Regions from separate parts of the Blastococcus sp. SYSU D00820 genome, predicted to be linked through region 3. Evidence: predicted binding sites of a transcription regulator. Region 3 holds the regulator's gene; each other region holds the start of a gene.

Region 1 (3,269 bases), on a different contig from region 3:
CCCGGTGGATGCAGCGGCAGCCGCGCCCCGAGGATCGCGAAGGGCCGGGCGTCGCCGGGGAAGTGGTAGCCGCGGGCCAGGTCGACGAAGCCGTCGGCGTGGTACAGGCGGAAGGCCTTGGTGTCGGCGTCCGGGGTGGACAGCAGCGCGACCGGGTTGGGCAGGTCGGCGCACAGGGCGTGCAGCAGCTGCCGGCCCAGGCCGCGGCTCTGGTAGTCGGGGTGGACGTGCAGCTCGCACACCTCGAACGCGCCGGGCAGCCAGCGCTTGGCGGTCCGCCGGTCCAGCGCGGCGCGCACCTGGTCGTGCCACCACTGGCCGGGCGCCACCTCGTAGCCGTAGCCGAAGCCGACCAGGTGCTCCCCGTCGGGCCCCTCGGCGAAGGCGCCCACGGCACGGAAGCCGGTGCGCTCGGTGTGCTGGATGGCGTAGCCGTAGCGGCCGGCGACCACCGAGGGGGAGTAGCCCATCGCCGCGCCGTAGATGGACAGCGCCTCGTGCATGTGGTCGCGCATCCACCGGGTGGGCAGCTCGGTGACCCGTGTCGCGGGGGTGGTGCCGGTCATGCGCGTACCGCCTCGGGGAAGGCCGTCTCCGACGGTCCGGGACCCACCTCGGCGGGTGTGCCCTCGGTGAGCCGCAGGAGCTCGTCGTAGGTGGTGGGGAAGACGGTGCGGGGGTGGCCGGCGGCCGCCCACACCTCGGGGAAGCGGGCCAGCTCGACGTCGACGAGGGTGCCGATGGGCGCCGGGTGGCCGATGGGGGCGACCCCGCCGATCGGCTGGCCGGTGTGCTCCCGCACGAACTCCGGCCGGGCCACCCGGACCTCGGGCACGCCGAGCAGCCGGGCGACCGCGTCGGTGTCGACCCGGTGGGCGCCGCTGGTGAGCACCAGGAGGGGCTCGCCGCCGACGTCGAAGACGAGGCTGTTGGCGATCGCCCCGACCGGCACGCCGAGCTGCGCCGCGGCCAGGGCGGCGGTGCGGGCGCTGTCGGGGAGCTCGCGCACCTCGCCGGTCGCGCCGGCCTCGGCGAGGAGGCGGGCGATCTCGGCCACCCGGGGGTGCTCGGGTCGGCTCATGTCCCGATCCTGCCACCGGCCGGGGGCGGGTGCGCCGGGCGGGACCGCGACCCCGGGCTGCCCTCCGCCCGCCGGACCCACGGGGCCGGCGCGCCGGGGCGCGTCCGGCTTGACGGCGGCTCGGGGGTCGGGTGTACTCGACGTGTTCGAACAGGCGTTCGAACTGCGTCGCTCTCCGCGCCGGCCGGGTCCTTCCCCACCCGCGGTGCGGGTCGGGCCGGCGCGCCGGGTGCGACAGCGGTGGGGAGTGGACATGAGCCGGGTGCTGGACGGGGTCGGTGGTCGGGTCGGCGAGGAGGTCCAGGTGGAGCGGGGGCCCCTCGGTCCGGTGCAGTTCTGGCGCGGGCAGTCCCGGTACGTCGTCGGCGAGCTGCTCGACTCCTGGGTGGAGACCCCACCGTGGTGGCGGCGTGCGGGAGCCCCGGGCGAGGGGGCCTCGGCCGACCTGGTCGCCCCCCGCGAGGTGTGGCGGCTGGAGGCCGTGCGCGCCGGCCGGTCGCGGATGAGCTTCGCCGGTGTCTACGACCTGTGCTGGGACGCCGCGGACAACCGCTGGTCGCTCGTGCGGGTGCACGACTGATGGGCGCCGTGTACGCCGTGGCCGACCAGCTGCCCCTGCCCCCGCCGGTGCCCGTGGCCGCCGCCCAGCTGCTCGACCAGGCCCACCGCGGGCTGGCCGAGGCGCAGGCGACGACCGACGTGCGGCAGCGCTACGCCACCGCCCACCTCGGTGCGCTGCGCGGCGCCGCGGCGGTGCTGGCCGCCCGCACCCGCCCGGAGTCCGGCCGGCGGCGGCCGCGCAGCGCCTGGGTGCTGCTCGGCGAGGTCGCCCCCGAGCTGGGGGAGTGGGCCACCTTCTTCGCCGCCGGCGCCGCCAAGCGGGCGGCGGCGGAGGCCGGGCTGTCGCACGCGGTCACCGAGCGGGAGGCCGACGACCTGGTCCGGGACGTCGCTGCCTTCCTCACCGTGGTCGAGAGCTGCCTGGCCGCCACGCCCGAGCCCGCTCCGCGGCCCCGGGTCGTCGGGGGCACCGCGCACCGGGGCACCACCTCGCGGGGCGCCACCCCGCGCGGCACCTCCCGCCGGAGGTGACCGACCCCTTCGTCCACCTGCACGTCGCCTCGGGCTACTCCATGCAGTACGGGGCCAACCACCCGGCCGACCTCGTCGCGCGTGCCGCCGAGCACGGCATGCGGGCGCTGGCCCTGACCGACCGGGACGGGCTCTACGGCGCGGTCAAGTTCGCCCTGGCCTGCCGGTCGGCCGACATCCGGCCGCTGTTCGGGGTCGACCTCGCGGTCACCCCGACGGTCGACACCGCCGTCCCGCCGGCGCTGGCGCACGTGCTGGGGGAGGGGCCGTCGGGGCCGCGGCACCGGTCGCGCCGCCCCGGCCCGCCGGAGGAGCCCGGCGGTGCCGCCGCGCGCGGGCGCCGGTCCCCGGCCCGGGGCGGGGCCAGCGTCGACCCGCGGCTGCCGCGGGTCACCTTCCTGGCCCGGGACGGCGAGGGGTGGCGGTCGCTGTGCCGGCTCACCAGCGCCACGCACCTGCGCGGCACCCGTGGCGAGCCGGTCAGCTCGCTGGCGCTGGCCGCCGAGCACCCGCTGGGCCTGGTCGCCCTGCTCGGGCCGGACTCCCCGGTCGGGCGGGCGCTGGCCGCCGGCCGGGCCGACGTCGCCGCCGCGCGGCTGGCCGCCTGGCGGTCGGTGTTCGGCCCGGGGCAGCTGGCGCTGGAGGTGGTGCACCACCGCGGCCGGGGGGACCGCTCCCGTGCCCAGGCGATGCTGCGGTTCGCCGCGGAGGCCGGCGTCCCGGTGGTGCTGAGCAACGCCGTCCGCTACGTCGACGCCCTCGACGCGCCCACCGCCGACGTCCTCGACGCCTCCCGGCGGCTGGTCGCCCTCGACCAGCGGCACGTCGACCGGCGCACCGCCGAGGGCTACCTGAAGTCGGGCAAGGAGATGGCCGAGGTCGCCGAGGACCTCGTCGGCCCCGACCGCGACGCCGCCCTCCGGCTGCTGGAGCGCACCGCCCGGCTGGCCGAGCAGTGTGCGGTCGACGTCCGGGAGGACCTCGGCATCGGCACCGTCCGCTATCCCGAGCTCGACGTGGTCACCACCGCCGCCGAGCAGGGGATGAGCCCGGCGCAGGTGCTGCGGGCCCGCTGCGAGGCGGGCCTGGGCCGGCG
Region 2 (3,269 bases), on a different contig from region 3:
GGGGGCCACCGTGCCGTCGGTGTCGAGCAGAGCCGCGAGCAGCGCGCGTCGCTGCGCCACCGAGGCGCGCAGGTAGGCCGTGGGGATGTGCTTGTCGCCCAGGACGCCGAGCGAGCGCAGCAGACCCGTGACGGTGCGGTCGTCGCCCTCGCCACCGTCCGGGACCGGCAGCCGCAGCGCGTACCGGCGGTCGCTCGCGAGCGGGGTGACCACGAGACCCTCGGCCTCGATGTACGCCGCGATCTCCGGGTCGGCGCTCGTGTAGTGCGCCGCCTCCGACGTGCCGTCGCCGAGCCAGACGCCCAGCGCGTAGGGCGGCAGCGGCAGGTCGGCCTCCGGCAGGTCCAGGGGTGCGGCGTTGGTGACGCTGTGGTTGAGCCGGGCGTCCCTGGTCGCCAGCCGGACGGTGCGGGCGAGCTCCTCGGTGGTGCGGACGGCGGCGACGGTGCGCTGGCTGCGGTGACGGCTGTAGCCGACCCGCGCGGCCTGCGCGCTCTTGCGGCTGGCGCGGTCCTCGGTGAGCCACTGGTGCTGGGCGTCGGCGACGATCACCGACCCGTCGGAGAAGTGCACCTCGTAGCAGGGCCGGCCGGTCATCACGTCCGTGGCCGCGACGACGGTGGTGGGGCGCCCGTCGGAGCCCAGCACGCGGTCGCCGACCCGGATCTCCCCCATGGTGGTCCAGCCGGAGGGCGTGGCGATGGGGGTGTCGAGTGCGAGCGCCTTGCCCACACCGGGCCGGGCCGCGATGACCACCATCTGCCCGGCCTGCAGGCCGTTGGTGAGCTCGTCGAGATCGCGGATGCCGGTCGGGACGCCGCGCGCGGTGCCGCCCCGGGAGGCGATCGCGTCGAGCTCGTCCATCGTCGGCTGCAGGACGTCCTCGAGGCGGGAGTAGTCCTCGCTCATCCGCTTCTCGGTGACGTCGTAGATCTCCTGCTGGGCGCGGTCGACGATGTCGTCGACGTCGCCCCGGCCGCCCGCGGCGCCGTAGCCCAGCTGCACCACGCGGGTGCCGGCCTCCACCAGCCGCCGCAGGACGGCCTGCTCGGCCACGATGGCGGCGTAGTAGCCGGCGTTGGCCGCGGTCGGCGTGGAGGCGATCAGCGTGTGCAGGTAGACCGCGCCGCCCATCTTGGACAGCTGGTCGGTGCGGTTGAGCTCGGCGGCGACGGTGATCGCGTCGGCCGGCTCACCGCGCCCGTAGAGGTCGAGGATGCAGTCGAAGATCACCTGGTGCGCGGGCCGGTAGAAGTCCGCGCCGGTCAGCACCTCCACGACGTCCGCGATCGCATCCTTGCTCAGCAGCATGCCGCCGAGCACGGACTGCTCCGCCTGGACGTCCTGCGGCGGCTGCCGGTCGTACTCCGGCGCCGTCGCCTGCGGCCGGCTGAAGTCGTCGGCCACCGCCACGTCGGTTCCTCCATCCACTCACCGGCGCGCACCCGCGAGGCCCTGGCCGCTGCGGCCGGGCCTGGTGGGGGAGCACCAGAAACGCTGTACGCCTGACTCGAACGTGTGTTCGTGCCAGTCCTACCGGGGGGCACCGACAGTTCCGGTGCCGCGTGGTAGCCGGAGAGGACGTTAGGAAGTGGGGACGGACCCGTCCAACACCGATGTGCACGCCGTTCTGCACAACTTGTGGACAAGTCGGTGGACACAGGCATGTCGACATGTGGAGGAGTCGGGGGACGACGGCGTCCCGCCGTCCCCAGCTCGCGGCTGACCAGCGCGAAGACGACGCACGGGCTGTGGACGGGAGAAAAGCGCGAGAAATCGTGGTGTCGCGCCCCGGCGTGTCGCGAGCCGGGGAGCACCCGCCCCACAAGTCACAGGCAGGGAGTTCTCCACAACCCGCTCACCAGGCCGCCGGGAACCCGCGCGGCCCCCCTCCACGGGCGGCGGCCGGGCCCCACGAACGCCGAGAGGGGCGCCGGACCGGAGTCCGACGCCCCTCCCAGGGGTACTGCGCGTCCCTGCCGGTGCGGCAGGGACGGGTTCAGCCGGCGACGACCTCGATGGCCAGCTGGGTGCTCACCTCGGGGTGCACGCGGACGGTGACCGTGTGCTGGCCCGTGGTCTTGATGCTGCTGGGCAGCTCGACGCGACGGCGGTCCAGCTCCGGGCCACCCGCGGCGACGACGGCGTTGACGACGTCGGCGGTGGTGACGCGACCGAACAGGCGGCCGCCGTCGCCGGCGCGGGCCGGGACGCGGACGGTCAGCCCGGTGAGCTGGCCGGCCACGGTCTTGGCCTCGTCCAGCGAGCGCACCTCGCGGGCGGCGCGCGCCCGGCGCAGGGACTCGACCTGCTTCTCGGCACCGCGGGTGGCGACGATCGCCAGGCCGCGGGGCAGGAGGTAGTTGCGGCCGTAGCCGCCCTTCACCTCGACGGTGTCACCGGAGGAACCGAGACCGGTGACCTCCTGGGTCAGGATCAGCTTCATCGTGCTCATGGTCAGCGCGCCGTGGAGGTGTAGGGGAGCAGCGCCATCTCGCGGCTGTTCTTCACGGCGGTCGCGACATCACGCTGGTGCTGGCTGCAGTTGCCGCTCACGCGGCGGGCACGGATCTTGCCGCGGTCGGAGATGAACTTCCGCAGCAGGGTCGTGTCCTTGTAGTCGACGTAGGTCACCTTGTCCTTGCAGAACTGGCAGACCTTCTTCTTGGGCTTCCGGACGGGGGGCTTGGGCACTGGGTTCTCCAGGTACGACGTGATTCAGGGAAAGGCTGTGTCGGCCCCCTCGCAGGGGCCCACGCCGAGCGGAGCCAGACGTGGGGAGCGAGGGGGTCCTTGCTCAGAAGGGCGGCTCGTCCGACGGACCGGCGGGCGTCGACCACGGGTCGCTCGCGCCCCCGCCGCCGCCACCGAAGCCGCCACCACCGCCGCCGCCGCCGAAACCGCCGCCACCCTCACCGCGCTGGGCCTTGGTGACCTTGGCGGTGGCGTAGCGCAGCGAGGGGCCCACCTCGTCGACCTCGAGCTCGACGACGGTGCGCTTCTCGCCCTCCTTCGTCTCGAAGGAGCGCTGCTTGAGGCGGCCGGAGACGATGACGCGCGAGCCGCGGGTGAGCGACTCGGCGACGTTCTCCGCCGCCTGGCGCCACACGTTGCAACGGAGGAACAGCGCCTCGCCGTCCTTCCACTCCTGCGACTGACGGTCGAACGTCCGCGGGGTGGAGGCGACGGTGAAGTTGGCGACCGCGGCCCCCGACGGCGTGAACCGCAGCTCCGGGTCGGAGGTCAGGTTGCCGATGACGGTGATGACG
Region 3 (3,269 bases):
GAACGACGGCGGCGGCCAGGTCGAGGTCTACGCCCTCGACGCCGGCTGCCAGGTCGTCGACGTGCACACCGCTGCCGTGGACCCCTACGACCCGGAGGACCTGGCCGTCGCCGCGGACGGGACCGTCTGGATCGCCGACACCGGCGACAACCGCGGCAACCGGTCGACCGTCGCCCTGATCGCGCTCCGCCCGGACGGCTCCGCCGGAGTGCACCGGCTGACCTATCCCGACGGGCCGCACGACGCCGAGGCGCTGCTGCTCGCCCCCGACGGGACCCCGTACGTGGTCACCAAGGAGTTCCTGGGCGCCAGCGGCGTCTACCGCCCGGTCTCCTCCCTCGTCGAGAACGGTGTCGTCGGCCTCGAGCGGGTCGGCACCGTCGAGCTGATGCTCACCGGGACGGCCGGCGGGCCGGTGGGGCGCGCCGGCCAGCTCATGGTGACCGGCGGTGCGGTCTCCGCGGACGGGCGCTGGGTGGCGCTGCGGACCTACACCGACGCCTACGTCTGGCCGCTGTCCGGCTCCGACGTCGCCGCGGCCCTGGCGACCGATCCGGTGCGGGTCGCGCTGCCGCCCTCCCCGCAGGGCGAGGCGATCTCCGTGGCCCCCGACGGCCGGCTGGTCGTGGCCAGCGAGGGGCTGCCCAGCGACCTGGTGCTCGTCCCGGTTCCCGCGGCCGACAGCCCTGCCGCGGCACCGGGGGACGACTCCCTGGCCGACGCCCTCGCCGGCAGCGAGTCCGGCGTGAACCCGCTGCCGGCCGCGCTCACGGCTGCCGCCGTGGCGGGCCTGCTCGTCTGGCTGGGCGGCAAGCTGCGCCGGCGCAAGGTGGAGTAGCCCCACCCGCCCACGACAGGGCCCCCGTCGCCGACGGCGGACGGGGGCCCTGGGCGATGCCGAGGCGGGTCAGACGCGGCGCAGCACCGTGACCACGCGACCCAGGATGGTGGCCTCGTCGCCGGGGATCGGCTCGTAGGCGGGGTTGTGCGGCAGCAGCCACACGTGCCCGTCCCGGCGCTTGTAGGTCTTCACCGTGGCCTCGCCGTCGAGCATGGCGGCGACGATCTCGCCGTTCTCGGCGGTCGGCTGCTGGCGGACGACCACCCAGTCGCCGTCGCAGATCGCGGCCTCGACCATCGAGTCGCCGGCGACCTTGAGCATGAAGAGCGTGCCCTCGCCGACCAGCTCGCGCGGCAGTGGGAAGACGTCCTCCACGGCCTGCTCGGCGAGCACCGGGCCACCGGCGGCGATCCGGCCCACCAGCGGCACGTACGTGGGTGCGGAACCGGTCTCCTCCCCGGCGGGCGCCGGTGCGGCGGCCGGGGCCGACTCGGCGGCGGCCAGCTCGCCCGGCAGCCGGACGTCGAGGGCGCGCGGGCGGTTGGGATCGCGCCGCAGCCAGCCCTTCTTCTGCAGCACCGTGAGCTGGTGGGCGACCGAGGACGCCGACGAGAGGCCGACCGCCTCGCCGATCTCGCGGACCGACGGCGGGTAGCCGCGGCGCTCGATCGAGTCACGGATGACCTCCAGCACGCGGCGCTGACGCTGCGTCAGCCCGTCGCCGGCCTCGCCCCGGTCGGGGAAGGTGCGGACCTGGGCGGACGGCGCCGCCTCGGCCACCGGCGCGCTCCCGCGGCCGCTCCGGCCGGAGCCGTCACCGCCCGCTGAACTGCTCGTGCCCGCCACGTCTCCTCCTCGCCGGCCGCACCCCGCGGCCCGTCGTCGACGCCGGCGGCTGCGCCGGCGCGGGTCCCGGTCGGACGGTAGCGCCTCGCGGCGCCGGTTTCAAACACACGTTCGAAGTCCGGCCGTGTCGGGTCGTTTCTGTCGGCGGCATGCGGTAGGACTTCGTACGGACGTTCGATCGAACGCGCGTTCGATCGAGGGAGTGCCCGGGGTGCCGGGCGGAGCGAGGAGAAGCCGTGGCGGCGAGCGTGCGTCAGCAGGTCCCCCTGGTGCCGGTGGAGGTCCCGGTGCCGGCGGCTCCCGGCCGCCCCCCGCTCCGGCTCCTGCCGCCTCCGCCGGTCGTGCGGGCGGTGCCCGCCCGGCCGGCCGGGCGGGAGGTCGACGCGGGGGCGGCCCGCCCCGCCGCCCGGCCGGGTGGCCGCCCGGTGCGCCTGGCCGGCGCGCCGCGGCCGGTGCGCGGCGGGTGCGCCGCACCCGCGGGCCCGGCACCGCTGCGGCTGACCCGGCGCGGGCGCCGCCTGGTGGCCGCGCTGGGCATCGTCGCGGGCGTGGGAGCGGCGGTCCTGGTCTCCGAGGTGGTCGGCGGCGGAGCGGGGGCCGGTCTGGAGCTCGCCGGCGGGGAGAGCGTCGTCGTCCAGCCGGGCGACACGGTGTGGTCCATCGCGACCGAGGTGTCCGGCGGTGAGGCCGACGTGCGGGCCGTCGTCGACGCGATCGAGGAGCTCAACGACCTCGAGGGCGCGGTGCTCGTGCCCGGCCAGGTCCTCCAGCTGCCGTGACCGGCCGTCGGCGGGCGTCCCGGGGTGTGGACGACCACACACCCACAATCCTCGTCGCTGATCTTCGTCAACCCTCCGCGCCCCGTCCTGCGCCGGGTCCTGGGGGTCGGCGACCTAGCGTCCTCGACGTGCGGAACACCCAGGACGGCCGAGCAGCGGCCTTCGCCCGATCGTCGTTCGACGTCGAGATCGAGGAGGCCGGCACCTGGCGGCCGGGCTCCATGCTCGGCTGGCGGCACGAGGGCGGCGTCGCCCAGGCGCAGGTGCGGTCGGTCGTCGACGGGGTGGAACGCACGTCCTGGATCGACCTGACCGCCGTCCGGCTGCCGCAGCCGCCCGCGGCCGAGACCTCGGCGACCGATGCCCGCCGGGTCGAGGCCCCGCAGGTCGAGGTCGCGCAGGTGGATGTCCCGGTGGTCGTCGCCGCGCCCGTGACCCCGTCGGCCGCTGTCCGGGCCGAGGAGCTGCACCCGGCGACCGTGGTCATGAGCCGCGCCGCCCTCCGGGAGCTGCTGGCCGCCGACGGCCGCCCGGCCGGCCGCCGGTCCGCCCCGGCGGGGTCGGAGCCCGCGCCACGCGCCGAGCGGCGGCGCCGGCACGGTGCCGACCTGACCGCGGAGTTCCCCGCCGTCCGCTGCGGCGACGACGCGGCCGGCCGTCACCGCGCCCCGGCCCACGGTGGCCGGCACCGCGCTGCCGACACCGGGGTCCTCCCCGCCGTCGCCGCGGAGCCGGCGTCGGTCGACATGCTCACCCGCCCGATCCGTCTCGGGGACACCGCTCCGTGGGGTCGTGACGAGGCC

The links. Region 3 encodes LexA, which represses DNA repair genes until DNA is damaged. Its sites were predicted from a motif close to TCGAACANNTGTTCGA; they were not measured.
Region 1: a site for LexA is predicted at 1,228-1,243, ahead of ACI79R_RS10370 (DUF6504 family protein). Genes of this name have one in related genera too.
Region 2: a site for LexA is predicted at 1,511-1,526, ahead of ACI79R_RS00670 (replicative DNA helicase). Genes of this name have one in related genera too.

What each region holds. Positions count from the first base shown of each region.
Region 1 is NZ_JBJGZW010000007.1:114,576-117,844, forward strand. Features, by position in the region: gene ACI79R_RS10360 (GNAT family N-acetyltransferase) at 1-566, opposite strand, end outside; gene ACI79R_RS10365 (YbaK/EbsC family protein) at 563-1,081, opposite strand; gene ACI79R_RS10370 (DUF6504 family protein) at 1,335-1,661, shown strand; gene ACI79R_RS10375 (SAV_6107 family HEPN domain-containing protein) at 1,661-2,173, shown strand; gene ACI79R_RS10380 (DNA polymerase III subunit alpha) at 2,170-3,269, shown strand, end outside.
Region 2 is NZ_JBJGZW010000001.1:144,286-147,554, reverse strand. Features, by position in the region: gene ACI79R_RS00670 (replicative DNA helicase) at 1-1,413, opposite strand, end outside; gene rplI (50S ribosomal protein L9) at 2,000-2,446, opposite strand; gene rpsR (30S ribosomal protein S18) at 2,458-2,694, opposite strand; gene ACI79R_RS00655 (single-stranded DNA-binding protein) at 2,798-3,269, opposite strand, start outside.
Region 3 is NZ_JBJGZW010000019.1:43,946-47,214, reverse strand. Features, by position in the region: gene ACI79R_RS17995 (hypothetical protein) at 1-838, shown strand, start outside; gene lexA (transcriptional repressor LexA) at 908-1,687, opposite strand; gene ACI79R_RS17985 (LysM peptidoglycan-binding domain-containing protein) at 1,924-2,466, shown strand; gene ACI79R_RS17980 (hypothetical protein) at 2,595-3,269, shown strand, end outside.